DNA from 3 places in the Photobacterium sp. GJ3 genome. Region 3 is predicted to be linked to each of the others. Evidence: predicted binding sites of a transcription regulator. Region 3 holds the regulator's gene; each other region holds the start of a gene.

Region 1 (10,869 bases), 290 kb from region 3:
AGCCGGATGCCGTGCGCCGTGCTGCTGCACGGGAATGTGCCAACATTTACGCGCCGCTGGCGAATCGTCTGGGGATTGGTCAGCTCAAGTGGGAAATCGAAGATTACGCTTTCCGCTACAAGCACCCGGAAACCTACAAGCAGATTGCCAAACAGCTGGCGGAACGCCGCATCGACCGGGAACAGTACATTGATCGTTTCGTCGCCGATCTGGACGAGTCGATGAAAGCCTCGCATATCAAAGCCGAGGTGCATGGCCGTCCGAAGCATATCTACAGCATCTGGCGCAAGATGCAAAAGAAGAGCCTGGCATTTGATGAGCTGTTTGACGTGCGTGCCGTGCGGATTATCGCAGACCAGTTGCAAGACTGCTATGCAGCGCTCGGGGTGGTGCATACCAAGTATCGCCATCTGCCGAAAGAATTTGACGACTATGTTGCCAACCCCAAGCCCAATGGATATCAGTCGATCCATACTGTGGTGATTGGCCCGGAAGGAAAAACGATTGAGATTCAAATCCGGACCAAGCAGATGCATGAAGAGTCGGAGCTGGGGGTGGCGGCGCACTGGAAATACAAAGAATCCGGGACCTCTTCCGGCGCTCATTCAGCCTACGACGAGAAAATTAACTGGCTGCGTAAACTGCTGGCCTGGCAGGAAGAAATGTCCGACTCGGGCGAAATGCTCGAAGAGCTGCGCAGTCAGGTCTTTGATGATCGTGTCTATGCGTTCACGCCAAAAGGCGATGTGGTGGATTTGCCACTGAATGCCACGCCGCTGGATTTCGCCTACCATATTCACTCCGAGGTCGGACACCGTTGTATTGGCGCCAAAGTGGAAGGCCGAATCGTTCCCTTCACTTATCAGCTGCACATGGGCGATCAGGTCGAAATCATCACGCAGAAAGAGCCGAATCCGTCCCGGGACTGGCTCAATCCGAATTTAGGCTTTGTGAATTCCAGCCGGGCGCGGGCCAAAGTGCATGCCTGGTTCCGTAAACAGGACCGGGATAAAAACATCGCTGCTGGCCGGGAAATTCTGGAGCAGGAACTGCAGAAGATCGGCGCGACCATGAAAGATGCTGAAGCCTATGCCCTGAAGCGATTCAACGTGAACTCCACGGATGAGCTCTTTGCCGGGATTGGCAGCGGTGATTTGCGCATCAATCAGGTGATCAACCATATTAATGCGCTGGTGAACAAGCCGACAGCGGAAGAAGAAGATCAGCAGTTGCTGGAACGTCTGACGGAAGCCAGCACCAAAAGCAGCCAGAAAAAGCCACAGCGGGATGCCGTGGTGGTGGAAGGGGTCGATAACCTGATGACTCACCTGGCGCGTTGCTGCCAGCCGATCCCGGGGGATGATATCGTCGGGTTTGTCACCCAGGGGCGCGGCATTTCAGTGCACAGAAGCGATTGTGAGCAGCTTGAAGAGCTGCGTCATGTGGCACCGCAGCGGATAATTCACACCGTCTGGGGCGGCAGCTTTGCCGGACGTTATGCGCTGACCGTGCGGGTCACAGCCTCCGAGCGGAATGGTCTGATTAAAGATCTCACCAACACCATGCACAACGAAAAAGTGAAGGTGGCCGGGGTGAAAAGCCGGATTGATTTCAAAAAACAGATGTCCATCATGGACTTTGAAATCGAACTGACGGATCTCGATAGTCTGGGCCGGTTACTGCTCCGTCTGGAACAGGTGAAGGATGTCTTTGAAGCCAGACGGCTTCACTGAGTACCACGCAACAGGTAACAGAAAGCGGGCCAGAGCCCGCTTTTCTTTGATGACAGAAACAGGAAAATGCACACATGAGTCACAACACCCCTATCAATCAGCTGCTGTCGATCATGGCGCAATTGCGGGATCCGGACGGCGGATGTCCCTGGGATCTGCAGCAGGACTTCGCCTCCATTGTGCCGCATACGCTGGAAGAAGCGTATGAAGTTGCCGATGCGATCGCAGAAGAGAACTGGGATGAGGTGAAAGAAGAACTGGGTGATCTGCTGTTTCAGGTCATTTTCTACAGCCAGCTCGGCAAGGAAAAAGGACTGTTTGATTTTGAGGATGTGGTCAGCGGGATCAATCACAAACTGATTCGGCGACATCCGCATGTTTTCTCCGGGGCTGAATTCGACAATGAAGCGGCGATTCATGCCAACTGGGAAGCAGAAAAAGCCAAAGAACGCGCTGAAAAAGGGCAGGACAATAGCATTCTGGCCAATATCCCCAAAGCGCTGCCGGCACTCAGCCGGGCGGATAAAATCCAGAAACGTTGTGCCCGCTACGGGTTTGACTGGCCGACGCTGGGGCCTGTGGTTGAGAAGGTGCAGGAAGAAATAGAAGAAGTCATGGAAGAAGCGCTTCAAGCCGTGCCGGATCAGGACAGGATCGAAGAAGAACTGGGCGATCTGCTTTTTGCAGTGGTGAATCTCACCCGGCATCTGAACGTGAAACCGGAAGCCGCGCTTCAGAAGGCGAACCGGAAGTTCGAGCGTCGTTTCCGTGAGGTGGAGCAGGCGGTTGCTGAACAGGGCAAGTCGGTTGAACATTGTTCGCTGGATGAACTCGATGCCGAATGGGAACAGGTAAAAAAACGTGAGAAATCGGGCGGCCCGGCAGCTCAGGACTGATTGCTCAGGGATTTCTTCGTCAAGAATTCCGGGCTTGATTTGGAACAAGAAGCAACTCGCTTTACTGTGATAGTTTTCACGTTGTGGCAATAAAATGTGTCTGGTATACTAATTTCCCGTCCAGATACTTTTTATCCTCTACACCAAATCTTCCAGGTTTAACATGACAACGAATTACATTTTTGTGACGGGCGGTGTTGTATCCTCCCTAGGTAAAGGTATTGCTGCAGCATCACTGGCGGCCATCTTAGAGGCCCGTGGTCTGAAAGTGACCATGATGAAGCTAGACCCTTACATCAACGTTGATCCGGGGACAATGAGCCCGATTCAACACGGTGAAGTATTCGTTACGGAAGACGGTGCGGAGACCGACCTCGATCTCGGTCACTACGAGCGTTTCATTCGTACCAAGATGACCAAACGCAACAACTTTACCGCAGGCCGTGTTTATGAAGACGTTCTGCGTAAAGAGCGTCGTGGTGACTATCTGGGTGCCACCATTCAGGTTATCCCGCACATCACCAACGCGATCAAAGAGCGTGTGATTGCTGGTGCCGAAGGCCACGACATTGCGATTGTTGAAGTGGGCGGTACTGTGGGTGATATCGAATCCCTGCCATTCATGGAAGCAATCCGTCAGCTGGCTGTTGAGCTGGGCCGCGAGCGTGCCATCTTTACGCACCTGACACTGGTTCCTTACCTGGCAGCCGCTGGTGAAGTGAAAACCAAACCAACACAGCATTCGGTGAAAGAACTGCTGTCGATCGGGATTCAGCCAGACGTGCTGATCTGCCGTTCAGACCGCATGATCCCGGCAAACGAACGTGCCAAGATTGCACTGTTCTGTAACGTGCCAGAGAAAGCTGTCATTTCCATGAAAGACGTCGACTCCATCTACAAGATCCCGCAACTGATCAAGTCTCAGGGGCTGGATGAACTGGTTTGTCAGCGTTTCGGCATTTCGGCACCAGAAGCCGATCTGAGCGAGTGGGAACGCGTGATCTATGAAGAAGCGAACCCAACCAGCGAAGTCACGATTGGTATGGTCGGTAAGTACACCGAACTGCCAGATGCATACAAGTCTGTCAACGAAGCGCTGAAACATGCGGGTTTGAAAAACCGCCTGTCTGTGACCATCAAGTATGTTGATTCGCAGGACGTGGAGTCAAAAGGCTTTGAAATGCTGGAAGGTCTGGACGCAATTTTGGTTCCGGGCGGTTTCGGTGGTCGTGGTGTTGAAGGCAAGATCATGACGGCGCAGTATGCGCGTGAAAACAATATTCCATACCTGGGCATCTGTCTGGGCATGCAAGTCGCACTGATCGAATTTGCGCGAAATGTGGCAGGTCTGAGCGGTGCACACTCAACTGAGTTTGATGCAAAATCCCCTTATCCGGTCGTTGGTCTGATCACTGAGTGGGTCGACAGCGAAGGGAACGTGGAAGAGCGGACTGAAGCGTCTGATCTGGGCGGCACCATGCGTCTGGGTTCACAGCTGTGTCATCTGGAAGATGGCAGCAAAGCCCGCGAACTATACGGCAGCGTGACCATCCACGAGCGTCACCGTCACCGTTACGAAGTGAACAACAACCTGTTGCCTCAGTTGAAAGAAGCTGGCCTGAAGGTGTCTGGTTTGTCAGCGGATAAGAAGCTGGTTGAGATTATTGAGGTGCCAAATCACCCATGGTTTGTTGCGGCTCAGTTCCACCCTGAGTTCACATCAACCCCGCGTGATGGCCATCCACTGTTTGAAGGCTTCGTCAAAGCCGCTGGTCAGCATCAGCGCGGCGAACTGGAAGACAACAAATAAGAGTTACGAATAGCTGTTGCACAGGAGTGCGGCAGCTTTTTTTTCGCTTTTTTAAATCAAAATAAAGCAAGAGGAAACACAATGTCTAAGATCGTTAAAGTTCTGGGTCGTGAAATCATCGACTCACGCGGTAACCCAACTGTAGAAGCTGAAGTTCATCTGGAAGGCGGTTTTGTTGGTATGGCTGCTGCGCCATCAGGTGCATCTACGGGCTCTCGTGAAGCTCTGGAGCTGCGTGACGGTGACAAAGCACGTTTTCTTGGCAAAGGTGTTCTGAAAGCCGTTGATGCAGTCAATGGCCCGATTGCTCAGGCGCTGTTGGGTCAAGATGCGAAAGCTCAGGCTGACATCGACCAAATCATGATCGACCTGGACGGCACTGACAACAAATCTAAGTTCGGTGCAAACGCAATTCTGGCGGTTTCTCTGGCGAACGCAAAAGCAGCTGCTGCGGCGAAAGGCATGCCTCTGTACGAGCACATTGCTGAGCTGAACGGCACACCGGGCAAATTCTCTATGCCACTGCCAATGATGAACATCATCAACGGTGGTGAGCACGCAGACAACAACGTCGACATTCAGGAATTCATGATTCAGCCTGTTGGCGCGAAAACCCTGAAAGAAGGCCTGCGTATCGGTGCAGAAGTTTTCCATAACCTGGCAAAAGTTCTGAAAGCAAAAGGCATGAGCACGGCTGTGGGTGACGAAGGTGGTTTCGCACCAAACCTGGAATCAAACGCTGCTGCACTGGCTGCAATCAAAGAAGCAGTTGAGCTGGCAGGCTACGAGCTGGGCAAAGACGTGACTCTGGCGATGGACTGTGCTGCATCTGAGTTCTACGACAAAGAAGCTGGCAACTACAACATGAAAGGTGAAGGCAAAATCTTCACTTCAGAAGAGTTCAATCACTACCTGGCTGGCCTGGTTGCACAGTACCCAATCGTGTCGATCGAAGACGGTCTGGACGAGTCTGACTGGGATGGCTTCAAGCACCAGACAGAACTGCTGGGCGACAAAATTCAGCTGGTTGGTGACGACCTGTTCGTGACCAACACCAAGATCCTGAAAGAAGGGATCGAGAAAGGCATCGCGAACTCTATCCTGATCAAGTTCAACCAGATCGGTTCTCTGACCGAAACACTGGCTGCGATCAAGATGGCGAAAGACGCAGGTTACACCGCTGTTATCTCTCACCGTTCAGGTGAAACTGAAGATGCAACCATCGCTGATCTGGCGGTAGGTACTGCAGCTGGCCAGATCAAGACAGGTTCTATGAGCCGTTCTGACCGTGTTGCGAAATACAACCAGCTGATTCGTATCGAAGAAGCACTGGGTGAAAAAGCACCTTACAACGGTCTGAAAGAAGTGAAAGGTCAGGCATAAGTCTGAAACGACACTTTGTCCGTCTGACGGATACAAGATGGATAAGCCGCTCATCAGAGCGGCTTTTTTATGCCCGAATGGCTGAACCGGAACTGGTCACACCGGGCGCTTTATGGGATTATTACCGCTTCCCGGGCGGTAAATCCGGCCTGTCGCTTGAACGAATCAACCGAGAATGAGGCTTGCATGCGAGTATTCAGTGCCGTGTTGCTATTGGTATTATCCTGGCTGCAGTACGAGTTCTGGTTTGGCAAAAATGGGATGTCTGATTACGTGGCGCTGAAAGACAACGTCGCGCTTCAGCAGAAAGCCAACGCGGAACTGGTGCAGCGAAATCAGCAGATGTACGCAGAAATTCATGACCTGCATCAGGGGCTGGAAGCCGTTGAAGAGCGGGCCCGCCATGAACTTGGTATGATCAAACCCGGAGAAACTTTTTTTCGCATTGTGGGTGATAACACTCCCTAGGAGAGCACCCGCAGGCGTTTATTTGGCAGTAAACCCATCATGACTCAAACCTTAACTGCAGTTGTGCCAGCCGCCGGTATCGGCAGCCGTATGCAGGCTGATCGGCCCAAGCAGTACCTGTTGATTGCAGGAAAAACAATTTTAGAACATACCGTTGACTGTCTGCTGCAACACCCCGCGATCGGTCGTGTGGTGATTGCGATCAGCGACAGCGACCCCTATTTTCAGCATCTCCCACTCTCTGCTCGTCCCGAAGTGACTGTGGTTCAGGGGGGCGCGGAACGTGCTGATTCCGTGTTCGCCGGTTTGGCAGCTTTATCGGATAACGATTGGGTGCTGGTTCACGATGCGGCCCGGCCTTGCCTTCATCAGGAGGATATTTCCCGTCTGATTGAACAGGCACATCAAAGCGAATGTGGCGCAATCCTGGCCGCACCAGTGCGGGATACCATGAAGCGTGGTAATGGCCGCCAGGCGATCGCCATGACGGTAGAACGCACGGATCTCTGGCATGCCCTCACACCACAGATGTTCCGGGCAGGTCAGCTCCGTGACGCCATGACAAAGGCACTTGCAGACGGCGCTGTCGTTACTGATGAAGCTTCAGCCTTGGAACATTGCGGTTATGCACCGCGCCTGGTCACCGGGCGGGCCGATAATTTGAAAATCACACAGCCGGAAGATCTGGCATTGGCCGAATTTTACCTGCAGCAACGACAAAAGGAGCAGGCATAATGCGAATTGGACATGGTTTTGACGTACATAAATTTGGCGGTGAAGGCCCGGTGATCATCGGTGGCGTGGCCGTCCCTTATGAATTTGGTCTGGTGGCGCATTCAGATGGTGATGTTGCACTCCATGCGGTTTGCGATGCTCTACTGGGGGCGATTGGTGCCGGTGATATTGGTCGTCATTTCCCGGACACGGATGCTGAGTGGAAAGGTGCAGACAGCCGGATGTTGCTGCGCGATGTCTATTCCAAAGTGAAAGCGAAAGGCTATTGTCTTGGGAATCTGGATGTCACCATTATCGCCCAGGCACCCAAGATGGCACCTTATATCGACGAAATGTGTCAGCGAATTGCCGACGATCTTGAAACCACGGTCGATAATATTAATGTAAAGGCCACCACTTCCGAGCGTTTGGGCTTTACGGGCCGCAAAGAAGGCATTGCCTGCGAAGCGGTTGTGTTACTGCGTTCCCTGTAACCGGGCTCCTTTCTGGAAACTGTAAACATGATGACAATTGAAATGGACAGCCTGAGCTGGCTGTATGGTAAGCCGGTTTGCCGCGGGCGCAGCAAAGTTCGTCCGGAAGACTTTATCGTCAAAGAACAACTGGGATTTGATTTTGCCGGTAGCGGTGAACACTTCATGGTGAAAATCCGTAAAACCGGTGAAAACACCAAGTATGTTGTCAATGAGCTTGCCAAAGCCTGTGGCGTAAAATCCCGGGATGTCAGCTGGGCGGGACTGAAAGACCGCCATGCCGTGACCGAGCAATGGCTCAGTGTGCACCTGCCGGGGAAACCGGATCCGGATCTCACGCAGTTTGTCGCAGAGCACCCGGGGGTTGAGGTGATCGCCACAGATCGCCATGATAAAAAACTGCGTCCAGGCGATCTGGCCGGCAATACATTTGAGCTGCGACTGAGTGAACTGGACCAGCCCGCGGATGTCGTCTCCCGCCTGACACAGATCGAGCAGCACGGTGTGCCGAACTACTTTGGTGCGCAGCGATTCGGCCACGATGGTAATAACGTGATCAAAGCCCGTGCCTGGGGGAACGATGAGTTTCGGGTTCGGGATAAGAGCAAACGCAGTTTTTATCTGTCTGCAGCACGTTCCTGGCTGTTTAATCTCGTCCTGTCCCAGCGGATCGCGGCGGGTCAGGCAGCGACCCTGATGGCCGGTGACTGTGTTCAGGACAAAGAGACGGATAGCTGGACGCTGGTCGAGCAGGTTACCCCGGCGCTGCAGGCGCAGGTTGAGCAGGGCAGTGTGCTGATTACAGCTCCGATGATGGGTGACAATGCGCTGCCGACGCAGGGAGAGGTTGCCGACTTCGAAATGCAGATCATTGAGCAGGAACCTTTGCTGCTCAAACTGATCCGCGATAACCGCATGCGTCATGAGCGCCGTGCGCTGATGTTGCGACCAGGCGATATGCAGTGGTCGCTGGAAGCTGATCAACTGGTGGTTCAGTTCTCCCTGCCAGCGGGCTGCTTTGCAACGGCCGTGTTGCGAGAGCTGATTGATGAGCCGGAACAAAAGGATGGCAGATATGCGAATTTTGATCAGTAATGATGATGGTATCTTTGCTGAAGGAATCAATACATTGGCCGATACCCTGAAGGAACTGGGGGAGGTCTATGTGGTGGCACCGGACCGTAATCGCAGTGGCGCGTCAAATTCTCTGACGCTGGAAACACCGCTGCGGATCCGTGAAGAAGGAATTCGTCGGATTTCGGTGGAAGGGACACCAACCGACTGTGTTCATTTTGCGCTCAATGAGTGGATGACTGAAAAGCCGGATATCGTTGTTGCCGGGATTAACCACGGTGCCAATCTGGGCGATGATGTGCTGTACTCGGGCACCGTCGCCGCAGCCACCGAGGGGCATTTTTTAGGTGTGCCTGCAATTGCCGTTTCCCTGGTGGGGCGTGAGCACTTTGCCACAGCGGCTCAGGTCGTCAAGGAAGTCGTTGGCCGATTGAAGGTTCAGCCTTTACCCAGCAATAAAATTTTGAATATCAATGTTCCGGATGTCCCCTTGTCCGAGCTGGGTGAATGGCAGGTCACACGCCTGGGGGCGCGACACCGGGCTGAAAAAATGATCAAAGATACCGATCCGCGCGGGAAAACGATTTATTGGCTTGGTCCTCCCGGCAGCTGTCAGGATGCCGGGCCGGGCACTGATTTTTATGCGATTGAGCGCAAGCAGGTCTCAATGACCCCGCTTCAGGTTGATTTAACCGCGCATGATGCGTTAGATGACCTGTCGCAGTGGATGAAACAAGTGGAGAACAACGGATAATGCGCTATGCGGAACAACGCCATAGCCTGATGGAATATTTGAGTCAGCTGGGAATTGCTGACCGGCAAGTGCTGCAAGTGATGGACAAAGTTCCCCGCGAGCATTTTATTGATGAAGCCTTGTCTCACAAAGCTTATGAAAACAATGCTTTGCCAATCGGCAGTGGGCAGACAATCTCTCAGCCTTACATTGTTGCACGCATGACTGAACTGCTGGCATTGTCACCGAGCTCCCGGGTGCTTGAAATCGGCACCGGCTCGGGCTATCAAACGGCGATTCTGTCTCATCTGGTCGATCGGGTTTACTCCGTTGAGCGGATTAAAAAGCTGCAGTGGCAGGCAAAGCGCCGTTTTAAACAACTGGATTTACATAACATTTCCACCAAGCATGGTGATGGCTGGCAGGGGTGGTCAAGCAAAGGTCCTTTTGATGCCATCATTGTGACGGCTGCTGCGGATATTGTTCCGCCGGCGTTGCTGGCTCAACTGGCAGAAGGCGGGCGCTTGGTGGTCCCGGTTGGTGATATGAATCAAGTGCTCAAGTGTATCCGCTGTCTGGATGGTCACTATGTGACGGAAGAGATTACACCGGTACGCTTTGTTCCGCTGGTTGCAGGGGAGCTGGCTTAACCGATGAAAGGGTGGCAGGGAAAAAAGCGTCAATTATTCGCGGTGCTGGCAGCAGGCCATCTGCTGACTGCTTGCGCAACTTATCCGCCCCAAGGGGCCAATTATAACAACACGGAGCGTGGTAGTTACCGTGGCAGTTATTATGAGGTTCAAAAGGGCGACACCCTTTATTTCATTGCTTATCTTTCCGGGCGTGATGTCAATGAACTGATTGATATTAACCAGTTATCACCACCCTATACGATTTTTCCGGGTCAGAAACTCTTTCTCTGGAAACCGAAATACGTTGCACCACAATATGGTCAGAAAGTCGCATCGCGACCTTCACAGCCCATCGTGAAAAAACCGTCTGTACCACCGAAGCGGGAAGTCATTCCTTATCAGCCATCCGTGGTGGTCGGTCCAGTTGCGACAGCGACAGCGACGACTGCCACGGCTGCAGCGGCAACGACGGTGGCCGCTGTGAAACCACCTGTAAAATCAACTCAGCCAAGTAAGCCAGCACAAACCACAACGGCTGCAAAACCTGTGCCGGTGAAATCTTCGACTAAAGACGTACAAAAAAGCGCCAATAAAGGTGTTGATCGTCCTTCCACAAAAGAGTACTCTCAAGACTCAAAAAGTAACAAAGTTGTTACAACTCAGGCAAAACCAAAGGAAAACACAGCGAAGACTTCAAAGTCTGACGATGGCAAAGTTGACACTTGGAGATGGCCGACTAAAGGACGAGTGATTGCCGGATTCTCGAGCCGGGACAACGGCAATAAAGGCATTGATATCGCGGGTCAGCGTGGACAAGATGTTAACGCAACCGCTGCCGGAAAAGTTGTCTATGCAGGCAATGCACTCCGGGGTTATGGCAACTTGGTCATCATCAAACATAATGACGACTACCTGAGTGCCTATGCGCACAA
Region 2 (10,869 bases), 780 kb from region 3:
CCAGGGCAAAAGCTTTGTCTTTCACCATGGCTGCCAGTCGTCGTTCCCAGTCCTGATGCTGTGCCAGATCATCGTAAAGCTGATGTATGCTCTTCTGGGTCCGGACCTGATATTTAGGCTCAGCTTCGCGGATCTGCTTGGTCGCCATCTCGCGCTGAATGGCTTGGATCTGCGTCAGAATCCTTTCACACACGTAGGCTGCCCGGTCCCGATGTAACCGTCCGGAAGCCTGCTCGTTTTGCAGCGCCTGAATTTCCTGCTGGATTTCCCGGATGCAGGGCATCACGAAACGGGAACGGCCATGGAACAGCTGAGGATCAAACAGCGCTTTGGCGCTTTCTCCCCGCTGATGATCCAGGGCTTCTGCCTGGGGGATCAGTTGCGCTACCAAATCAGATAGACGGCTGAGATCTTTGGACACATGAGACTCCTTACTTACACCCAGGCTTGCCAGGCCAGCCGGACAGCCAGCGCAACGACCACAGTGACAAATACCGGCCGGATGAAGCGGCTGCCAAATCGAATCGCAGAATGCGCGCCGATAAAAGCCCCCAGCATCAGGCAGACTCCCATGGTTAAACCCAGTGCGATATTGATATGACCGAGTATGGCAAATGTGATCAGCGAGGTCAGGTTACTGGTAAAGTTCATGGCTTTAGCCAGACCGGATGCGAGCAAAATGTTCAGGCGGTACAAAGCCATATTGGAAACAGTCCAGAAAGCACCGGTCCCCGGTCCGGCAAGGCCGTCATAAAAACCCAGACTGGCACCCTGAATCCATTGCTTCTTTTTGAAACGGGAACAAGGCGTCGGCAGCTGATGACTGTCTGCTTTTGGATGCGGATGCCAGATCGTATACACGGCTGCCGCCAGAATGATGAGCGGCAGGACTTTTTCCAGCCATTCTGTGCTGATGATATCGACCACTAAAGTGCCGACAATGGCACCAATCAGCGTCGCAATGAAAGAGGTTTTCCAGAATGCCGGAGAAAACAGTTGTTTCCGGTAATAGGTCAGGGCTGCAGTTGATGATGCAAAGGTTGCTGCCAGTTTATTGGTTCCCAGTGCAATGTGCGGGGGTAATCCCAGAGACAATAATGCTGGAACGGTCAGCATCCCGCCGCCACCGGCAACGGCATCAATAAATCCTGCGGCCAGAGCGACCAGACCGAGGATGAGTATCATGCCCGGATCTAACATTTCAATCATGAATTATCATTTTCGTTCGATGGCGTGTTCTATTACGCGTTTAAATGGGGGCAATGAATCAAGCAGTGCTTTGCCGTAACGCTTTGAAATGATCCGACGGTCAAGCAGCACAACTCTACCAAAGTCCTGCTCTTTTCGCAGCAATCTCCCGACAGATTGAATCAGCTTTTTACTGGCTTCCGGGACGGCGATCTGTAAAAACGGGTTGCCGCCCCGGCTTTCAATGTATTCTGCATGCGCTTCTTCAACCGGGGAGGTCGGTACGGCAAAGGGAATTTTGGTGATAATTAAATTTCTGAGCAAATGGCCCGGCAAATCAAGCCCTTCAGAAAAACTGCCAGTGCCGAACAGAATACTGGCTTTGCCCTGATCACAGTTCTGCTTGTGTTTGTCCAGAAGAATACTGCGTGATTCTTCCCCCTGCACCAGTAGATCCCAGCCATTTTTCTGGCATAGGGGCCGAATGGATTCTGCGACTTTGTTCATTTGCCAGTATGAAGCAAACAGAACCAGGCTGGCTGTTTCTCCTTCCAGATATTCTGGCAGGGTGTCGATCAGCAGATCGGTAAATTGTTCAGCCTGGGGTTCATAGCGCATGTGCGGGATCACCAGACGTCCGTTGTTCTGGTAGTCAAACGGTGAGGCCAGCGCCAGAAATTTCGTGCCTTCGTTTTCCTGAATGCCTGCCTGCCGGCAGAAATAGCTGAACTGGTTGAGGGCCCGCAGTGTGGCTGACACTAAAATGGCACCCGCCGCGCGGCTCCACAACAGCTGATCCAGTCGGTAGCCAATCTCAAGCGGTGAAACCTGAACAATATAGTCGCCTTCCTGCTCCGGACTTTTTTCCAGCCAGCGTGCGAGCGGCGCGCCATAGTCTTTGTCCGGCTGTGCCATCAGCGTCCAGACTTTTTCCAGATTTTCTAAGCGCTGCAAATAAAACCCCGATTCCGATAACGCAGGCTCAGCGGTTCGAGCCGGGACTTCATCCTCTTTCAGGCGTTCGGTGATCATCTCGTGAATTTTGGTCAGAGATTGCCGGGCCTTTTTACTGGCATCCCGGCATCCTTGCGCTTCTTCCGCCAGCCAGGCAGGGAGCTCCCCATGGGGAAAACGGTAACTGCCGTCTTTACTGAACATGCCCGGATCAATTTGCCCGGACAACTGCCTGAATGTGGGCACCAGGTGCTGAATCGATTCCTGAAGCGCACTCTGAAAACGGCCGGCTTTTTGCGGGTCAGCCAGCTCGGCAAGCTTACTCACCGACTGATTCAGCTTTTCCAGCCAGTTTCCTGCACCTTTCAGGCTGGCAGCCGCGGCAGAAAAGTCGCGGGCAACCTGTGGCAGATGATGGGCTTCGTCAATGGTGTAAATGGTCTGTTCCGGCTCCGGCAGAATAACACCGCCCCCCAGCTCCAGATCGGCCATCAGCAGTGCATGGTTGGCAATGATGATGTCCGCTTTATCTAAATGTTCCCTTGCTTTGGCAAAAGGACACTGGCGATGTTTGGCCATGCCGGAACTGCAACTGTGCTTGTCCGACACAATTTGTTGCCAGACCCGATCGGGAATGACTGTCGGCCAACTGTCCCGGTCGCCGTCCCACTTATTTTGCTGCCATGCAGCCAGCAGACGCTTGAGCAGGCTGAGATCAGATTTTTTGGGTTTTTCCTGCCACAGCGCGAGCTGGTTGTCGTCTTGTCCCAGACAACTGGCTTCCAGTCGGTGTGCGCAGCAATAGCGTTGTCGGCCTTTTGCCAGAATAAAGCTGAACTCTTTCGGAAAAATCTGAGCAAAGAGCGGTAAATCTTTGTGGACCAACTGTTCTTGTAACGCAACCGTCGCCGTTGCAATCAGTACTTTCTTATTATGGAACAGCGCGTAGGGCACACAGCCCAGTAAGTAAGAGAGTGATTTTCCGATCCCCGTGCCGGCTTCCGCAACCAGCATCCGATGTTTTGCGTGATATTCGCCTGCCAGTGTTTTTGCGATTTCAGCAACCAGATAGTTTTGCGCGCGACGCGGAATAAAGTGATCTAATTGTCCACTCAGGTTGGTATAGCACTGTTTTATGTCTGTTTTAATCTGGTTATGAAGCATGGGTTGAAACTTAATCTGGGCAGGGAAATACATTATAACACGATGCTCGGTCAGGGTGTGGTTTGCCTGTGACTTCGGCAGTTTTGATTTGAAATGAGATTTTCCTCACGAAATAAGATTGAACCCGGATTTAATACAGTGTGCGTTTGGATTGCTTTGGTGTTTTATTTGGTGTCTTTTGGTGTTTTGGTCCTTTGTTTTTTATTTTTGGTTTCTTAATTCCTGTTTTTTAGTGAATTATTTTGTATTTTATCGCTATTAAGTAACCATTAAATTCCATGTGATATGTATGGGTATGTAAGTTTTTTGTTGTGTTTTTTGTTTAAGTGATTGAATTTAAAGGTTGTAATAAAAGCGTGTTGTTACAATGCGAGAATTTGACATCACAATAAAATCTCTGTCAGGATGAGTCTCGCAAGTTACGCCATTCTGGCATGGCGTGCTTTTCACCAAAAAACAGGTGTGAAGCCAAGTATGCCGGGAAGGGATATAAAAAAAGCAAAAGGGATTCTGGAAATAGGAATTCCATCCATAAGAAAAGGCAGTGGATATCATGAAAAAAACGCTAATTGCACTATCTGTACTAGCTGCAGGCTCTGCAAACGCTTCTGTAAACCTGCTGGACCAGAACGGTGTTCTGGTTGACCTGTCAGGTTCTGCTGAAGTTCAGTTCGCCAAAAAAATTACTGAAAAAAGCCTAGATACTGATCCTTCAATCCGTCTGGATGATGGTGACATCACGCTGAACACGACTATTCCAGTAAACAACAACCTGAACGTAGTTGCTGGTCTGAGCTTTGACTTGTCAAACACTGATGCAAATGGCAATACTACAGATTTCTTCAACGATGAACTGTACGCGGGCTTCCAGGGCGCTGACTTTGGTACTGTGACGTTCGGTCGTCAGTTCCTGATCACTGATGATGCAGGTATTGGTAAAGACTACGAACTGGGTCTGGAGCAACTGAATCTGGGTAAAACTCAGGGCAGCGAAGTTGTTAAATACGTTTATGACAACGGTCAGTTCTACTTTGGTGCTTCTCATGACATCAATGCGAACGACAATGGCGGCATCACTGATGCACGTCTGGGTGCACGTTTCGGTGGTCTGGATGTTCGTGGTTACTACTATGCGTCTGAAGACGTTATTACTGACATGAACAAAACTGGTGCTGATGTAAATGCCTATAATATCGAAGCAGAGTATGTGTTTGGTGCAGTAGCACTGGCCGCTTCTTTCGGTAATGTAGATATTGATAACGCTGGTGATTCTGATGTAATCGAAGCAGCAGGCTCTTACACCATGGGCAAAAATACCTTTGCTCTGGGCTATGTCTATGCTGACGCTGACGAAACAAACAACGTTTACGCTAACGTCACTCACCAACTGCACAGCAACGTGAAGCTATATGCTGAACTGGGCTGGGCTGACGGTGATGTTAAAGAGTACGACCTGGGCTACGTGGCTGGTATGGAAGTTCTGTTCTAAGAACGGTTCTTTCCAGAATACAGAGATTGCAAAAGCCGCCTTTTTTGGGCGGCTTTTTTGTATCTTGTCTTTTTGTCGGCGAGCGGGCTATTGCAGACCGCTTGATTATGGCAGCATAGACAGCTTCAGTTGAAGTGATAACAAATAGAAGATTGGCGATGAAAAAAATCATATTTCTGGCCAGCCTGTTTGCGGTGCAAGCGCAGGCGGCCACGCTGTCGGTTACCGACGGCATTGAACTTCTGGTGGTGGATGGAAAGCAGGTGCAGGGCTCGTTCTGGTCTCAGGCAGCAGAGGTTGAACTGACACCGGGAAAACATCAGATTGTTGTCCGTTACGATAAAGAGCTCAAAAACGGTAGCCGGAATACCATGTATACCACCCGTCCGTATCTGTTTGAGCTGGAGATGCCGTCGCAGGACGCTGAGATCAGCTTGCCGGCGCTGGTTGCCTACAGCCAGGCGCAGGCTTATTTTCAGCGCGATCCTGAATGGACCCTGATGTTAGAAGACGGCAGCCAGCGCACGCTTGCTTTTACGGAGCTGAAAGGAGATGGCTTTGCCGCGTTCAGCGATATGGAAGCATTGGTTGCTGAATATAACCGCCAAAACGGGATCACCTTTGAGCAAGGCTACGCTGTCGATTTACAGCAAGCCGTCGTCAAAGTTGATGCGGGCGGCAAAGTAGAAGTGACCGGTGATGCACTGGCACAGCTGAAACTCTGGTACAGCAAAGCACAACCGGAAGAGAAAGCAGCTTTCCAGACCTGGATGAAATCGCAGACGCAGCCTTAAGTGAAACGGGGGCGGCAGCCCACACCAGCGCTGAGCTTCAGCGCTGGTGATGATATTTACTGTGTGACTGGCATTGGCGGCAACGCGGCTGTGCCGGATCGGCAGCCAGAACCTCGGATTCGATGGGCTCTTCGCAGTCGGCACAGATCCCGTAGAGATCCAGTCGGATAGCACATAAAGCGGCATCGATGGCTTCAAGCCGGTGGGCATGCTGGCGGAGCTGAGGATCGGCGCTCAGGGTTGTGAACTTCAGCAGTTCGTTGATCGTACAGTCAGCGGTTGTGGATTCGGGCTGCGTTTGCCGGTGGTGTTTTTCCAACGCGGCATAGAGCGAGGCCGACAGCGACTGATACTCTTGCTCCAGCCGGAGACATTGCTGTTTCAGGTACTCACTATTCATCGAGATGCTCCATTGTAGACTGGATCACAGTCTATGCTGAATTTCTCCGCTGGTTATGACATAAGTCAAAGGACGCGCAGAATAACCCTTCTTTTTGTCGGTTTTTGTTAACTATCGAATGCTTTATAGTGCTTGGCAGTTTTTATGGGGCTGAATTGCCACTTTTAACGACTTTTCAGCACGTTAAGCCGACTAAAAGGAAGATAAAATGGAACATGATTTCAAAGAACCGTATAATTTGAAGTACTTTATTGGTTTCCTGATTGCAATGCTGCTGCCAACTTTGCCTGCGAGCCTGACTTGGCTGGGGATCCTCAGCAGCTAAGGTTGCCGTCAGAAGTTGCCTGCATCAGGCTGAATGTAAAAGAGAGGGAATGTGAAACAACTGATCTGGCGAACCTTATTGCTGGTTTCCGGCTGGTGTTTCGTTATCTTAGGTATTTTGGGTATTTTCCTTCCTCTTTTACCCACCACCGTCTTTCTTCTGCTGGCCAGTGCGTGTTTTATGCGCGGCTCTCCCAGACTCCATCACTGGCTCAATACACATCCTCATTTTGGTCCGGTTTTACAGAACTGGCATCAGCATCGTGCCGTCAGCCGTACCGTCAAACGACGGGCGAATGTGACGATTGTGCTCAGTTTCGCGTTGTCGATTTATTTTGTGCCTCTGGCTTGGGTCAAAGGATTACTGCTCGGGATTGCAGTCATACTCTTGATCTGGTTTAACCGTTTACCCGTCAGAGAAACCAACAGCCTCTGAGAAGCCGATCTGTTGTTCAGTGTCTTGGTTTACAGGCCGAAAGTTGCCCCTCTTGTCAAAAATCACTACTATTTGCGCCTAAACTGCTTCTGTGACCCATGCAAAATGGTCCGGAACTCTTGTTAATAACCTGCAGCCTGTGAAGCCGCAGACGGAAGAGACTATGAGCCAAGTAAAAACTGTTCAAGACGACTTCAGCCTGATTAAAAACAGCATCAAAACGATTCCGGATTATCCGAAACCCGGCATTCTGTTTCGTGATGTCACCAGCCTGATGGAAATTCCTGAAGCGTACCGCGCGACGATGCAGATTCTCCATCAGCAGTTCAGCGATAAAGGGATCACCAAAGTCGTGGGCACTGAGGCGCGTGGTTTCCTGTTTGGCGCACCACTGGCGCTGGCGCTGGGAGTCGGCTTTGTGCCTGTGCGTAAACCGGGCAAATTACCGCGGGCGGTGATCAGCGAAAGTTATGATCTGGAATATGGTCAGGATACGCTGCAGATTCACACCGATGCGATTGTTGAAGGTGACAAAGTGCTGCTGGTCGATGACTTGCTCGCGACGGGTGGAACCATCGAGGCGACGACCAAGCTGGTGCGTCGTCTGGGCGGGATTGTTGAGGACGCTGCATTTGTGATTAATCTGCCGGAGATCGGCGGTCAGCAGCGTTTGCGCGATTTGGGCCTGAACGTCTTCAGTATCTGCGATTTCGACGGCCACTAATCACACGTTTTCGCTCAGCCTTTTGGGAGGATGTCTTGATTGGTCAAAATGGTATCAATGACACGCCGATCAAGACAAACTCCCTTTGAGTTCTCTCGCGCCACTTTTCTCGCTGTGCTAGCATGGCCGACTGGATTCAGTCAGAATTTTGATAAGGCTGAATGATCGAATTCTGTAGGATTGAACACCATGAGTTATCAGGTTCTGGCACGAAAATGGCGGCCGCATCGCTTTGAAGATGTGGTGGGCCAATCCCATGTCCTGACGGCGCTGGCGAATGCGCTGACACATAACCGACTTCATCATGCTTATCTGTTGAGTGGAACCCGTGGTGTCGGTAAAACCACGATTGCCCGTTTGTTTGCCAAAGGGCTGAACTGCGAGCAGGGCATTACGGCCACCCCGTGTGGCCAGTGTCACACCTGCCAGGAAATTGATCAGGGCCGGTTTGTCGATTTGTTAGAGATTGACGCTGCTTCCCGGACGAAAGTCGAAGATACCCGCGAACTGCTGGACAATGTTCAGTACAAACCTGCCCGCGGGCGCTTTAAAGTGTACCTGATTGATGAAGTACACATGTTGTCCCGTCACAGCTTTAATGCGTTGCTCAAAACGCTGGAAGAGCCGCCGGAACATGTGAAGTTTATTCTCGCCACAACAGACCCGCAGAAACTGCCGGTCACCATTTTATCGCGCTGCCTGCAATTTCATTTAAAGCACCTGGATCAAACGCAAATTCAGCAACAGCTGGCGCACGTGCTGCAAGAAGAAATTGTATCGTTTGAAGCGAAGGCACTGAGCCAGATCGCCCGGGCTGCGGAAGGCAGTATGCGGGATGCACTCAGTCTGACGGATCAGGCGATTGCGCTGGGCAATGGTCAGGTCACGCAGGAAACCGTGTCTGGTATGCTGGGCACCCTGAATACAGAACAGGCGCTGTATCTGCTCGAAGCCATGGCTGAAGGGCAGGCAGAGCCTGCGATGGCCTGTCTGGCTGAACTGGCCTCAGTTGGCGTTGCTTGGGACAGCTTGCTTTCGGAAATGGCGTCGCAGTTACACCGCGTGGCAATGTATCAGGTCTTGCCTGCGTCGCTGGACAGCACGTTACCGGATGCTGAGCGCATTGTTCAGCTCAGTAAGGTGATGCCGCCGCAAGATGTTCAGTTGCATTATCAGATTGCGCTTCAGGGCCGGCAGGATTTGCCACTGGCACCCGATGGCAGAACGGGCCTGGAAATGGTGATGCTGCGTATGCTGGCATTTCGTCCGGTGGCTGCCGGGCATCTGACGCCACAGGCTGTAGCGGTTCCTTCCGCTGCACCTGCGCCTCGGGCCGTCCAGCCGCAAACCGGCCCGTCGACGACCGGTCAAGCGCCTGCAAAGGCGCCGGCTGAGATGCCACAGCCGAGTGAAGTGGCTCCGGCGCGGGAAATGATCGAGCAAGCAGCAGCTGTGAGTCCTGTCCCGCAGGATCAGGCGCCACATGCGCAACCTGTGGAATCACATCCGTCGGCTCCGGTGCAGGAAACTGCGCCAGCGCTACAAGCACCATCGGCATCCCCTGCATCCGGGCTGCTTGCAGTCCGAAACCGCCTTCGCAGTCAGGCGAAACGCGGACAGGAAACAACGCCAAAAAAGATTGATCCGGCGCCGGTCAAAAAACCGGCATCCAATGTCCTTGAACGCATCAGCAGCCAGCATGCTGGCCGACGTGTTCCTGCTGCAGGGCAAGCGACGGCGCCGGAGCAACACAATACAGAACCGGAAAAGCCTGAAGCGTATCAATGGCAGCCGATGTTCCAGCCGGACGAAAGCGTTCAGGAAACGGCGTCGATTGCACCCACTGAAATGAAGCAGGCTCTGGCGCATGAAAAGACGCCGGAGATGGTAAAACAACTTGTCACCGAGGCAGCAAAGCAGGATAGTTGGTCGGATATGGCGGATCGGTTGAATGTGGATCGACTGGTTCAGCAGCTCGCACTGAATTCTGCACTGGAGCAGGATGGTCCGCGCCTGACACTACACTTGCGCGCGTCCCAGCAGCATCTGGATACACAAAAAGCACGAATGCAGCTGACCTCAGCACTGGCTGAGATGATGGGACAAGAGATAGAATTACAGATAGAGCCAAGTGAATATGGACGAACGCCGCTGGAATGGCGTGAGTTTATTTATCAGCAAAAACTGGATCAGGCTAAAGCCAGTCTGCAGCAGGATCCGAACGTGACCTTTATTTGCCAGCGGTTCAGTGCTGTGCTGGATGAAGAGAGCGTAAGACCCGTTTAAATGAACCAGACCCATAGAGAGAGAAGATATGTTTGGTAAAGGTGGTATGGCGAACATGATGAAGCAGGCGCAGCAAATGCAAGAGCGCATGCAGCAGATGCAAGAAGAAATCGCGAACATGGAAGTCACTGGTGAATCCGGTGCTGGCATGGTGAAGGTCACGCTGACCGGCAGCCACAGCGTGCGTCGTGTTGAGCTGGATGACAGCCTGATGGAAGACGACAAAGAGATGTTGGAAGATCTGATTGCAGCAGCATTCAATGATGCTGCCCGTCGCATTGAAGAAGCGCAGAAAGAAAAAATGGCCAGCGTGACCGGCGGGATGAACCTGCCTGCTGGCTTTAAGATGCCTTTCTAATCAATGCGTACCAGTCCGTTACTTGAGCAGTTGATGGACGCGCTGCGCTGTTTGCCCGGCGTCGGGCCAAAATCAGCGCAGCGTATGGCATTCAGCCTGTTGCAGCGTAACCGTCAGGGTGGTTTGCAGCTGGCCGATGTGCTGGGTAAAGCCATGACGGAAATCGGACACTGCCGGGATTGCCGTACGTTTACGGAAGAAGACGTGTGTGCCATCTGCGACAATCCGAGGCGGCAGGAAAGTGGCCAGATCTGTGTGGTCGAGAGCCCGGCAGATATTATGGCCGTCGAGGCCACAGGGCAGTTTTCCGGCCGTTATTTTGTGCTGATGGGCCACTTGTCTCCGCTGGACGGCATTGGTCCGAGCGACATCGGTCTGGATGTTCTGGAATACCGGTTACAGAATGAGACGATTGCTGAGCTGATCCTTGCGACCAACCCAACGGTTGAAGGGGAGGCCACCGCGCATTTCATCGCAGAGCTTTGTCAGGCTTATCAGGTCCCGGCCAGCCGGATTGCTCATGGTGTACCTGTGGGCGGGGAACTGGAGTTGGTGGATGGGACAACGTTGTCTCATTCTCTGGCCGGACGGCAAAGACTTTACTGACCCCCGGTATACCTGCCATGCATTTCAACGAAGAAACCGACGTGACCACGTCGGTTTTTTTATGGCCCGCTTTCAACTGAGCGGTGGCTGCCGTAACAGCATTACGGCAGTGCGTTTAATACTTGAGATCGGGTGTTCAGTCCCGT
Region 3 (10,869 bases):
GCAATGCCAATAACCAAAAGCAATGCGGTCACGGTGAACAGTTCCCGCACCCCGGACATAACCACCCAGCGGAACAAAGGTCGCAGCAGAAAATGTCCACCGACCAGCAACACCACAATTCCGGCAATCATCGCACCCAAATCGAGCCAGCCGCCCCCTTCACTGCCAGCCAGTAAAGGGAGAAACGCCAGCATCGGAATGACCGCGATATCCTGAAACAACAGCACGGCAAATCCGGACTGCCCGGTATCGGAGCGGCCAATGCCCTGCTCTTCAATCACCCGCAGCGCAATGGCGGTTGACGACAACGCCAGCCCCATGCCAATCACCAGAGCAATCCGCCAGTCCAACGGACCAATCAGGGATTCACACAACAGCACGACGGAGGCTATCACCAGGCTGGTCAGCACCACCTGACTGCCGCCTAAGCCCAGAATCGGCTGCCGCATCTGCCAGAGCTTTCGGGGGTTCAGCTCCAGACCAATCAGAAACAGCAGCAGCACCACCCCGAATTCCGAAAAGTGCAGCACTTCATCCACATCATCAATCAGTCCCAGCCCCCAGGGACCAATCCCAATCCCGGCCAGCAGGTAGCCCAGTACCGATCCCAGTCCCAGCCGCTGCGCTACAGGAACAGCCACCACAGCGGCAGCCAGAAAAACCACACTGGCACTTAACACATCAGACGCCATGCTGAACCTCCTTGCTGACCTCACTCAAAGGATCCATCAGCCAGTCCCGGTACAGCTGCGCATGGTCACGTCGTTCCTGCGCCGGGATCCTTCTGGCCCAGTGCAGAACCAGTGGCGGCAACCAGTGCATCTGGCAGAGTTCTGCAGTTAATTCAAAGGGCTTGAGGATATCCGCCACGCTGCTGCGGTTGTAACCGTCCGGTGTATAAGCTTCGGCCGCACCGCCTGTGGTGATCACCGAGCGCCAGTACTTACCCTTGGTGGCCGTGCCGTCGCCATGCGCGAACCCTTTGCTGAGCACGACATCAATCCATTCCTTCAACAGTGCCGGACAGGAATACATATAAAGCGGATGCTGAAAGACCAGAATGTCGTGTTGCGTCAGCAAAGCGCGCTCAAACGACACATCAATAAAAAAATCAGGATATTTGCCATAGAGGTCATGAAAAGTGACATGTGGCAGATTTGCCACTGCGGACAGCATGGCTTTGTTGGCGACAGACGCATCCGGATCCGGGTGCGCATAAATCAGAAGAATACGTGGTGGGGCTTGTTCCATCGGCCTGATCCTCATGTCCCTGAGTCATCTGGTGAGCCTGACCGGGCTCGTTCAAGCATCATACCGAATTATTGCGGTCATGGGCGCATATTTCCTGAGATTCCCTTTTTACTGAGAATTCAATGGCAAAATTCGCATCGCACTACCCGGCAGTGCTGCACCTGTTCGCAGTTCAACGCAGTTTGTTATAGACTGCCGCCCCAGTAACCCATTTGTTGTGGAGCGGCTTCAGCCGGTAGTAACAGGCGATGATCACCTTTTCTGATATTCAATTACTGCGGGGCGGAAACATCCTGCTGGATCAAGCAACTGCAACCATTCACCCGGGCGATAAAGTCGGCCTGGTCGGTAAGAATGGCTGTGGTAAATCCACCTTATTTGCCCTGATCAAAGGCGAACTGAGTGTCGATGCCGGCCAGCATAGTGTGCCATCCCATTGGGAGCTGGCTTGGGTGGCTCAGGAAACACCGGCACTTGAACGACCGGCGCTGGAATATGTGATCGACGGCGATCGCGAATACCGCCAGCTGGAACAGTCATTGCTGGCTGCCGAGCAAGCCGACGACGGTAACAAAGTTGCCCTGCTGCACGACAAACTGGATGCCATTGGCGGATACAGTATTAAAGCCCGGGCTGCTGAGCTGCTGGATGGTCTGGGGTTCTCTCAGGAACAGATGAACTGGAATCTGACCCAGTTTTCCGGTGGCTGGCGGATGCGACTCAACCTGGCGCAGGCGCTGCTGTGCCGCTCTGATCTGCTCCTGCTCGATGAACCGACCAACCACCTGGATTTGGATGCCGTGCTGTGGCTGGAAAAATGGTTACAGAACTATCGTGGCACGCTGGTTCTGATTTCCCACGACCGTGATTTCCTCGATCCGGTCGTCGGACGCATTATCCATGTTGAAAATCAGCACCTGAATGAATACACCGGGAACTACTCGTCGTTTGAAAATCAGCGCGCCGAGAAACTGATCCTGCAACAGTCGATGTACCAGAAGCAGCAGAAGCAGATGGCACACATGCAGTCCTATATCGACCGTTTCCGCTATAAAGCCAGCAAGGCCCGTCAGGCACAGAGCCGGATTAAGGCGCTGGAGCGGATGGAGAAAGTGCTGCCAGCGCAGTTTGATAACCCGTTCAGTTTTGAATTCCGTGAGCCCGATTCGCTGCCCAATCCGATTATCATGATGGATCAGGTCGCGGCGGGATACGGTGACGTCCAGATTCTCGATAAGATTCGCCTGAATCTGGTGCCGGGCAGCCGCATTGGTCTGCTGGGCCGTAACGGAGCCGGTAAATCAACGCTGATCAAACTGCTGTCGGGCGAACTGTCGCCTCAGGCAGGTGATCTCACCTACTCACAGGGCGTCAAAATTGGCTATTTCGCGCAGCATCAGCTGGAAACCCTAAGACTGGACGAAACGCCGCTGCAACACATGAACCGTCTGGCGCCGGAAGCAACAGAGCAGCAGTTGCGTGATTACCTCGGCAGCTTCGGTTTCAAAGGCGACAAAGCACTGGATTTGGTGGGCCCGTTTTCCGGCGGAGAAAAAGCCCGGCTGGTGCTGGCGCTGATTGTCTGGCAGCGGCCCAACCTGCTGCTGCTCGATGAACCGACCAACCACCTGGATCTCGATATGCGTCAGGCATTGACGCTGGCACTGCAGTCCTTCGAAGGTGCCATGGTCATTGTCAGCCACGATCGGTATCTGCTGCGGGTCACAACGGACGACCTGTATCTGGTGCATGATCGCAAGGCTGAACCCTTTGATGGCGATCTGAACGATTACCACAAATGGCTGACGGAACAACAGCGCAATGAGCGCCGTGAACAGCAGGCAGCAAAACCAGAATCAGCCAGCAAAGACAACAGCGCCGCCTCCCGCAAGGAGCAAAAGCGCCTGGAAGCTGAGTTCCGTAAACAAACGGCCCCTCTGCGAAAGCAAATCGACAAGCTTGATGCGCGGATGGAAGCACTTGGCAAAGCACTGGCTCAGGCCGAAGCGGCATTGTCAGACAGCTCGATTTACGAAGCCGACAACAAAGCCCGGCTGAATCAGGCCCTGCAGGAACAAAGCCAGGCAAAAAGTGAGCTGGAAGACGTAGAGATGACCTGGATGGAACTTCAGGAACAATTAGAAAGCATGGAGCAGGAATTCAATGCCAACGTCTGATCATCGAACAAAACAAAGCTTTCAGGCCGATCAATTCTGGCGCTTCTGCCTGCAGCATTATAGTCAGGCTGGCGTGAGTGACGCCTGTCTTGCGCTGCAGGACAGGTTTGCCGGAAACGTCAATCTGGCACTCTTGCTCCACTGGCTCGACACTCAGCAGTTTGCTTTGTCGACTACGGAAATGCGTCAGCTGGAGCAGACCCTGTCGGCGACCGATACGCAGTTGTCAGCCTACCGCCGTCTACGACGAGCGCTGAAACCTCAGTTGGATGCGGCCGGTTATCAGCAGATGCTGGATTTTGAACTCCTGCTGGAACAAAGCCAGCAGGAGGATCTGATCCAGTGTCTGAATCAGCAGACTCAGCAAGCACGGGCCGCCCTGCCCCCGCCTGCCGATAATCTGGGCCAGTACTGTGTTCGACTGGCTGCTGCCAGCCTGACTGATGCAATTCGCGGCACTGACGCAGCCTGACCCGCAGTTCAAGGCTGACTTACCAGATCATCACCACACACCCGGCAGTCAGACCGCCCATCGCCAGATTGAAGATTCGCCGGGCTTTTGCCTGATTCAGCCAGCGCCCCACCAGCGTCCCGAATCCGGCCCAAATCGAGACACAGGGAAATCCCACCACAAAAAATATCCCAGCGACCGCGAGCGCGGACAACCAGTACCCCTCACCACTGAAGGTAAATGTGCTGACTGCCGTCACCGACATCATCCAGGCTTTGGGATTGACATACTGGAACAGCGCCGCTGACAAAAACGACATCGGCTGACGCTCTTCGGCGTCCAGCTGCAACCGTCCTCCTGAAGCCGCAATTTTCCAGGCCAGATACAGCAGATAAGCACTGCCCACCCAGCGCAGCACTTCATGCAATACAGGATAACGGATAAACAACACCCCTAACCCGGCTGCCACCAGCAAAATCATACTGACCACTCCAAACCCAATCCCAAAAATGTGCGGCAAGGTACGCCAGTAGCCAAAGTTCACGCCGGAAGCCGTAACCATCAGGTTATTCGGACCAGGTGTTCCGGTCATGGTAGCGGCAAACGCCACAAGTGAGATCAGAAAATGCCACTCCAGGATCATGAGTTACTCCGTTTGTTATTGTGATTGTATCGGTACAATTTAAAATTTAGCTTGCATTAGACCAGACAATCCGGTCAAATCGCAGCCTATCAGGCGTTATTTTTCGGATCAAAGGATTTATTGTCACCATGACAATCGACACAATTGTGCAGGCATTTCACAGTCGGTATGAAGATGGGCTGCCGATATACCGCCGCCTTGCAGAAGCCATCACCCAGCTCATAGAAGCGGGCGAACTCGCGTCCGGTACCAAACTGCCAACTCACAGAGCGCTGGCCGATGCACTGGCGGTCACCGTCGGAACCATTACCCGTGCGTATGCTGAAGCGGAGCGGCGTGGTGTCGTCGAAGCCAGAGTGGGCGCAGGCACTTATGTCTGTTCGCACCAGCGCCCCAGTTGGGTGTTCAGCTATCCGGATCAGACCCCGGATGAGTACAATTTTGGCTACAATATTCCACCATCCCTTGATCGGTCACATGAACTGGCTGAAGCCATGCAGTCGCTGTCGCAGAGGCCTGAACAACTGAATCACCTGATGTTATATCAGGATCCCCAAGGGCTGGCCGGACACCGCAGTGTCGTCTGTCGCTGGCTGCAAGCATACGGCGTCTCACTTGACCCGGATCGGCTTTACTTTACGTCCGGAGCACAACATGCCATTCAACTGGTCCTGTCTGCATTCTGTCGCAGCGGCGATACCCTGCTGACCGAGCAAGTCTCCTATCCCGGATTTCTGGGACTGGCCCGGCAGATGCAACTGAGTGTCAAAGGGGTCGAGATTGATGAGGAAGGCCTGATCCCGGACAGTCTGGAAATCGCATGCAGGCAATACCAGCCCCGGATGCTGTACTGCACTCCGACACTGCAGAATCCGACGGCCGCTGTGATGAGTGAAACACGCCGTAAAGCAATTATTGACGTCTGTCGCAGGCATCAGGTGCTGATCATTGAAGATGATGTCAACGGATTACTGCCGGAAAAAGCACCTGCGCCTCTGGTGAACCACGACAGCGAACAGGTCATTCATTTTGGCAGTCTGTCGAAGTGTCTGGCTCCTGGTCTGCGGCTCGGATACATTCAGTTACCAACACGGCTTCAGGCGCATTTCAACACGGCCCTGCATCATCACTGCCTGATGATCAGTCCGCTGCTCAGTGCGCTGGCGTGTGAACTCATCGATACGGGCACCGCAGATCGTATGCTGCAGAAAATCCGGGCCGACATGCAGCTGAGAAATCAGCGGGTGACGCAATATCTGTCGGCATATCAGTACCACAATCACCCGCAAGGTTTTCACACCTGGCTGACGCTGCCGGATCACTGGCGGCTCAGTGATTTTGTTGCGGCTGCCGAAGCCCGGGCTGTCATTGTCAAATCAGCGGAGCTCTTCACCCCGCCCGGCGGAACCATCTCTCAGGCTGTCCGGCTGGCCGTCAGCGCTCCGCAAAGCCATGATACACTTGAACAGGGCCTGAGCTTGCTTGCTGAACTGCTGGCACAGGATCCGTTTCCGGACTTCCCGCTCTGATGTTGGAGAACCAGATGAATCTTTTTGAGCCTGCAGCCGGTCTGCGCAACGCCCACCTCCAGACGATTCTGCCCCGCATCATGCGACGGGAGATCCTGTTCCGTCCGGTCACCGAACGGCTGATGACGCCGGATGATGATTTTCTTGATCTGGCCTGGACTGCCGATCCGGCCCGTCACCCCAGCGGGCAACCCGTGATGATTCTGTTCCATGGTCTGGAAGGCAGCTTACACAGCCCTTATGCCCACAGCCTGCTCTTTGCCGCAAAAACACAGGGCTGGCTGGGCGTGATCATGCACTTCCGAGGGTGCAGCGGTGAAATCAACCGCCAGGCCCGCAGTTATCATTCGGGTGAAACCAGTGATGCGGCTTTCTTTATCCGCCATGTGCGTGAGCGATTTCCCGGCCATCCCTTGCTGGCCGTCGGTGTCTCTCTGGGCGGGAACATGCTGGTGAACTATCTGGCTGAAACCGGTGCACAATCCGAACTCACTGCCGCGCAGGTCATTTCGCCCCCGTTGGATCTCGCCGCCTGTTCGGCCCGGATCGAACAGGGTTTTTCTCGGGTGTATCAGCGCTATCTGCTGGGCTCAATGAAAAGAAACATACTGAAGAAAATCGCCACACTGCCTGATACGCTGCCCTTTCAGCCCGCCCAAATCAGCGGGATTCGCTCTCTGAGGCAGTTCGATGATACCGTCACCGCCCCGCTGCACGGCTTTTCCAATGCAGCCGATTATTACCATCGCTGCAGCGGACTGGGCAAACTGGCGCGGGTGGAAACGCCCCTGCGGATTATCCATGCAGCGGATGATCCCTTCATGACCGAGGCCGTGATCCCGACAGCGCCCTTACCAGCACATATCGACTATCACCTGACTCAATACGGCGGCCATGTCGGCTTTATCAGTGGCAGCTGGCGAGCCCCTGTGTTCTGGCTGGATCACACGGTCCCGGCCTGGTTTCAGACCCGGCTCAATCCCTAAGCGTAAAAAAACGCCTGAGCACAGACTCAGGCGTTTTCCGATCAGCGGGCTCGACTCGCAATGATTTAACCAATTTTTCCGGTATCAATCAGTTGCTGGATCAGCGGCCGCATAATCAGCTCCATCGCGAAGCTCATCTTACCGCCCGGCACCACCAGCGTATTATGACGGGACATAAATGAGCCCTGAATCATCGCCAGCAAATAGGGGAAATCCACATTCTTGATGCCGCGAAAGCGGATCACCACAAAGCTCTCATCCAGACTGGGAATGGCTTTCGCACTGACCGGGTTCGAGGTATCCACCGTCGGTACACGCTGAAAGTTAATATGGGTACGGGAGAACTGCGGGGTAATGTAGTTCAGGTAATCGTCCATCGACCGGACAATTGATTCCATCACCGCTTCTCTGGAGTGGCCCCGATCGCGCGTATCCCGCACAATCTTCTGGATCCATTCCAGGTTAACAATGGGCACCATGCCAATCAGCAGATCCACATGCTGGGCGACATTCACATCCCCATCGACGACGCCACCGTGGAGCCCTTCGTAAAACAGCAGATCTGTGTTTTCCGGCAAATCCTGCCAGGGCGTGAATGTCCCCGGCATCTGATTGTAGGGAACGGCCTCATCAAAGGTATGCAGATAGCGGCGGAATTTGCCGCTGCCATCTTCACCATACTGACGAAAAAAGTTTTCCAGTAACGCAAAGTCATTGGCCTGACCGCCAAAGTAACTGATATGGCGACCCTGCTCTTTCGCTTTGCGGATTTCCACATCCATTTCCGGGCGGGTAAAACGATGGAAACTATCCCCTTCCAGCCAGGCCGCATGAATGTTCAACATATTGAACATCTTGCGAAAGGCTTCAGAAGTGGTGGACGTCCCTGCACCGGAAGAACCTGTTACTGCAATAATCGGGTGTTTTGCAGACATGACATACCTTGTCGTTTATCCAAACGGAACAGTTATTAACAGGGCAATTGAAAGCCGTCAAGTTTCAAGGGCCTGTCTTCCGACGCCAGCTTCCGTTTTCTGACGCCAGTTTCAGTTTCACGCATTTATTCTGTATGCAGTGTCCGACGCAGCTTGATATCCACGGTTTCGTGTAATTCAGAGTACATAATGACTGCCTCGCCACAGGCCAGTTGCTGCCGGACCCGGTTCACTTTCTGCTCAAGACTCAGCTCACGCTCACCGTAATCCGTTCCTTCCCGCAGCACAAAATGCTCAATCAGATGGGTCAGGGTGTCCGGGTCGATCTCTTGCCAGGGAATTATCATACAACTTACCTGATATTCACCGTTCGCGGCATTTAAGCCGCGACAATTTCATAAGAATGGGTCAATGCCACGCCTTTGCCCAGCATCAGGCAGACAGAGCAGTATTTTTCCAGCGACTCTCCCACAGCTTTCGCCACCGCCGCTTCGTCCAGATCATGACCCGTGACCACAAAGTGCAGGTTTGCAGATGTGAAATAACGCGGCGCCTGCTCGCGGCGGACTGAACTGATCTGCGCTTCACAGGCCGTAATCGCCTGTCCGGCAGTTTTCAGGCCGTCGACCACATCGACAGAACTGCAGCCACCTGCAGCCATCAGGACCAGTTCCATTGGACTGGGTGCGGTGCTGCCGCCGTTCCCGTCCATCACCACACTGTGACCTGAGTTTGACTGTCCAATGAAAGTCAAACCTTCTACCCATTTAACACGTGATTGCATGCAATACTCCTTACATCAAAAAACCGGATTTAATCACTAAGTCACAACGGTGTGATCATGTGCACAGTAAAGTGTCCAAAATGTTCATTTATCCCCGCGCAATATCAAGCAAAGCGTGACGAAAAAAGTTAAACTCATGGTCTGAATGTTCACATGCGCTTGCAGCCCAGCCGTTGACTGAATATGCTAGTTGGCAAACAATCGTATTGTTCTACCCAACCCCAATTCAAGGAATGACGCCGTTGGGCAACACACTGCAGAGGAAGTAAGTAATATGGTTCCAGGTAAACCGCAAACAGATCCAACTTTGGAGTGGTTCCTTTCTCACTGCCACATTCATAAGTACCCTTCAAAGAGTACACTGATCCATGCTGGCGAGAAAGCAGAGACCCTCTACTACATCGTAAAAGGCTCCGTGGCCGTTCTGATCAAGGATGAAGAAGGCAAGGAAATGATCCTGTCCTACCTGAATCAGGGCGACTTCATCGGTGAACTGGGCCTGTTTGAAGAAGGCCAGGAGCGTACTGCCTGGGTTCGTGCGAAAACCCCTTGTGAAGTAGCAGAAATTTCCTTCAAAAAATTCCGTCAGCTGATTCAGGTCAACCCGGATATCCTGATGCGTCTTTCTGCGCAGATGGCACGTCGTCTGCAAGTCACCAGCCAGAAAGTTGGCGACCTGGCTTTCCTGGACGTCACAGGCCGTATCGCTCAGACGCTGCTGAACCTGGCAAAACAGCCAGATGCGATGACTCACCCGGACGGTATGCAAATCAAAATCACCCGTCAGGAAATTGGTCAGATTGTTGGCTGTTCCCGCGAAACCGTTGGCCGCATCCTGAAGATGCTGGAAGAGCAGAACCTGATTTCTGCCCACGGTAAAACCATTGTTGTTTACGGGACTCGCTGAACCAATGGGGCTGCAGCCCCTGAAGTAATGCAACCAGTGTGAGTACTCAAAAAGCCGCCATTGCGGCTTTTTTTGTGCCTGTCAGTCGTCCCCCGGAAGCTCTCTCCACGTTGCATCCGGATTCTCTAGGCATATCACATTATTGCAGTTGCCTTCCTTTGCTGCCTTGCTACATTTGGCATATCAGACCGATGTGGATGCGACGAGATGGATATCGAACGTTTTGCCCCGAATGCACAGCACAGCCAACTGCCTCCCCGCCCAATGATTACCATGGGCCGCTTCCTTGCTTCCTCCGTAGAAATGACCGGCTTTCAGTCGCCCCGCCAACTGCTGGAGCAAGAGGCTGATGTGCGCCCGGCCGATCTTTCAGCACGAGAAGATGACTGGATGCTGCCTCTGGATCGCCAGCACTGAACATCCGTTTCTGTTCTGTCGCAGCTAAAAAAACAGCGGCCCTGAGGCCGCTGTTTTCTTTATCAAGAATCCGTTACATATTCGTACTTTCGAAGATCTTGTCTGCCGATGCTTCCACAAAGCCAGGGTAAAGCACTCCGTCTGCCTGCGGATAACGCTTGGCAAACTCATAGAAGCCACCCGGGATGGTGCGGACACCGTCCGTAAAAGCAACATCAACACGGTCGGCCATGGTCGAGGACTGCTCCAGCATGACTTCCGGGTTTCCTTTCACTTCACCACCAGAGGTGTTGATGCTGAAGCCATTGTGGCGCAGCAGGCTGTTCACCGCTGAGACTTCAGTAAACTGCTCCAGCTGATTCACACTCACGGTGAAATGGTTGGCACCATAGCCATGTGCTGCAACCCAGCCAGCGTACTCGCTCTCTTCCGCTAGTTTCTCGTAGGTTGCAAAATCCAGCTCCCACAAACGACCGCCGTAGAGGAAACTGCCGTTATCCATCGCACCCTGAGGAATTTGCTTCACCAGACTGCGCACGGTATTTTGCAGATCCGCAGAGCACTGACCCACCAGCAGCTCACTGATAAACACTTTCGGTGCAGCCGGATTCGGATGCTCAAAATGTTCAGCGTACAGCTTTTTCTTTTCGAAATGGTAAGTCCCACATGGCTTGTAACCAATCGCAATAAAAGGTGCAGCCAGCACATCCAGACTCACACCCGGCAGATTAAGCGTCCGCAAAGCGATATGATCGTTGAGCAGCGGAGCATCCTCTGTCAACAGATCAT

What was found. Region 3 encodes CRP, which controls carbon source genes, mostly activating them, when cyclic AMP is high. Its sites were predicted from a motif close to TGTGANNNNNNTCACA; they were not measured.
Region 1: a site for CRP is predicted at 2,695-2,710, ahead of KDD30_RS12925 (CTP synthase). Genes of this name have one in related genera too.
Region 2: a site for CRP is predicted at 3,401-3,416, ahead of dinG (ATP-dependent DNA helicase DinG). Genes of this name have one in related genera too.

Annotation. Positions count from the first base shown of each region.
Region 1 covers NZ_CP073578.1:2,795,354-2,806,222, reverse strand. Annotated here, with positions in the region: gene relA (GTP diphosphokinase) at 1-1,733, shown strand, start outside; gene mazG (nucleoside triphosphate pyrophosphohydrolase) at 1,808-2,629, shown strand; gene KDD30_RS12925 (CTP synthase) at 2,793-4,439, shown strand; gene eno (phosphopyruvate hydratase) at 4,521-5,822, shown strand; gene ftsB (cell division protein FtsB) at 6,009-6,290, shown strand; gene ispD (2-C-methyl-D-erythritol 4-phosphate cytidylyltransferase) at 6,330-7,025, shown strand; gene ispF (2-C-methyl-D-erythritol 2,4-cyclodiphosphate synthase) at 7,025-7,498, shown strand; gene truD (tRNA pseudouridine(13) synthase TruD) at 7,529-8,593, shown strand; gene surE (5'/3'-nucleotidase SurE) at 8,574-9,326, shown strand; gene KDD30_RS12890 (protein-L-isoaspartate(D-aspartate) O-methyltransferase) at 9,326-9,955, shown strand; gene KDD30_RS12885 (peptidoglycan DD-metalloendopeptidase family protein) at 9,959-10,869, shown strand, end outside.
Region 2 covers NZ_CP073578.1:2,295,625-2,306,493, reverse strand. Annotated here, with positions in the region: gene KDD30_RS10390 (primosomal replication protein) at 1-421, opposite strand, end outside; gene KDD30_RS10385 (TSUP family transporter) at 436-1,209, opposite strand; gene dinG (ATP-dependent DNA helicase DinG) at 1,216-3,306, opposite strand; gene KDD30_RS10375 (porin) at 3,860-4,795, shown strand; gene KDD30_RS10370 (DUF2057 domain-containing protein) at 4,954-5,589, shown strand; gene KDD30_RS10365 (TraR/DksA C4-type zinc finger protein) at 5,627-5,989, opposite strand; gene KDD30_RS10360 (YbaN family protein) at 6,366-6,749, shown strand; gene apt (adenine phosphoribosyltransferase) at 6,913-7,473, shown strand; gene dnaX (DNA polymerase III subunit gamma/tau) at 7,663-9,759, shown strand; gene KDD30_RS10345 (YbaB/EbfC family nucleoid-associated protein) at 9,788-10,117, shown strand; gene recR (recombination mediator RecR) at 10,121-10,723, shown strand; gene KDD30_RS10335 (regulatory protein ToxS) at 10,825-10,869, opposite strand, start outside.
Region 3 covers NZ_CP073578.1:3,080,610-3,091,478, forward strand. Annotated here, with positions in the region: gene kefB (glutathione-regulated potassium-efflux system protein KefB) at 1-692, opposite strand, end outside; gene kefG (glutathione-regulated potassium-efflux system ancillary protein KefG) at 682-1,251, opposite strand; gene KDD30_RS14320 (ABC transporter ATP-binding protein) at 1,500-3,428, shown strand; gene KDD30_RS14325 (TIGR02444 family protein) at 3,415-3,900, shown strand; gene KDD30_RS14330 (LysE family translocator) at 3,920-4,522, opposite strand; gene KDD30_RS14335 (PLP-dependent aminotransferase family protein) at 4,651-6,051, shown strand; gene KDD30_RS14340 (hydrolase) at 6,066-7,037, shown strand; gene KDD30_RS14345 (phosphoribulokinase) at 7,103-7,972, opposite strand; gene KDD30_RS14350 (YheU family protein) at 8,098-8,319, opposite strand; gene KDD30_RS14355 (OsmC family protein) at 8,352-8,756, opposite strand; gene crp (cAMP-activated global transcriptional regulator CRP) at 9,031-9,663, shown strand; gene KDD30_RS14365 (hypothetical protein) at 9,871-10,080, shown strand; gene KDD30_RS14370 (DUF1338 domain-containing protein) at 10,154-10,869, opposite strand, start outside.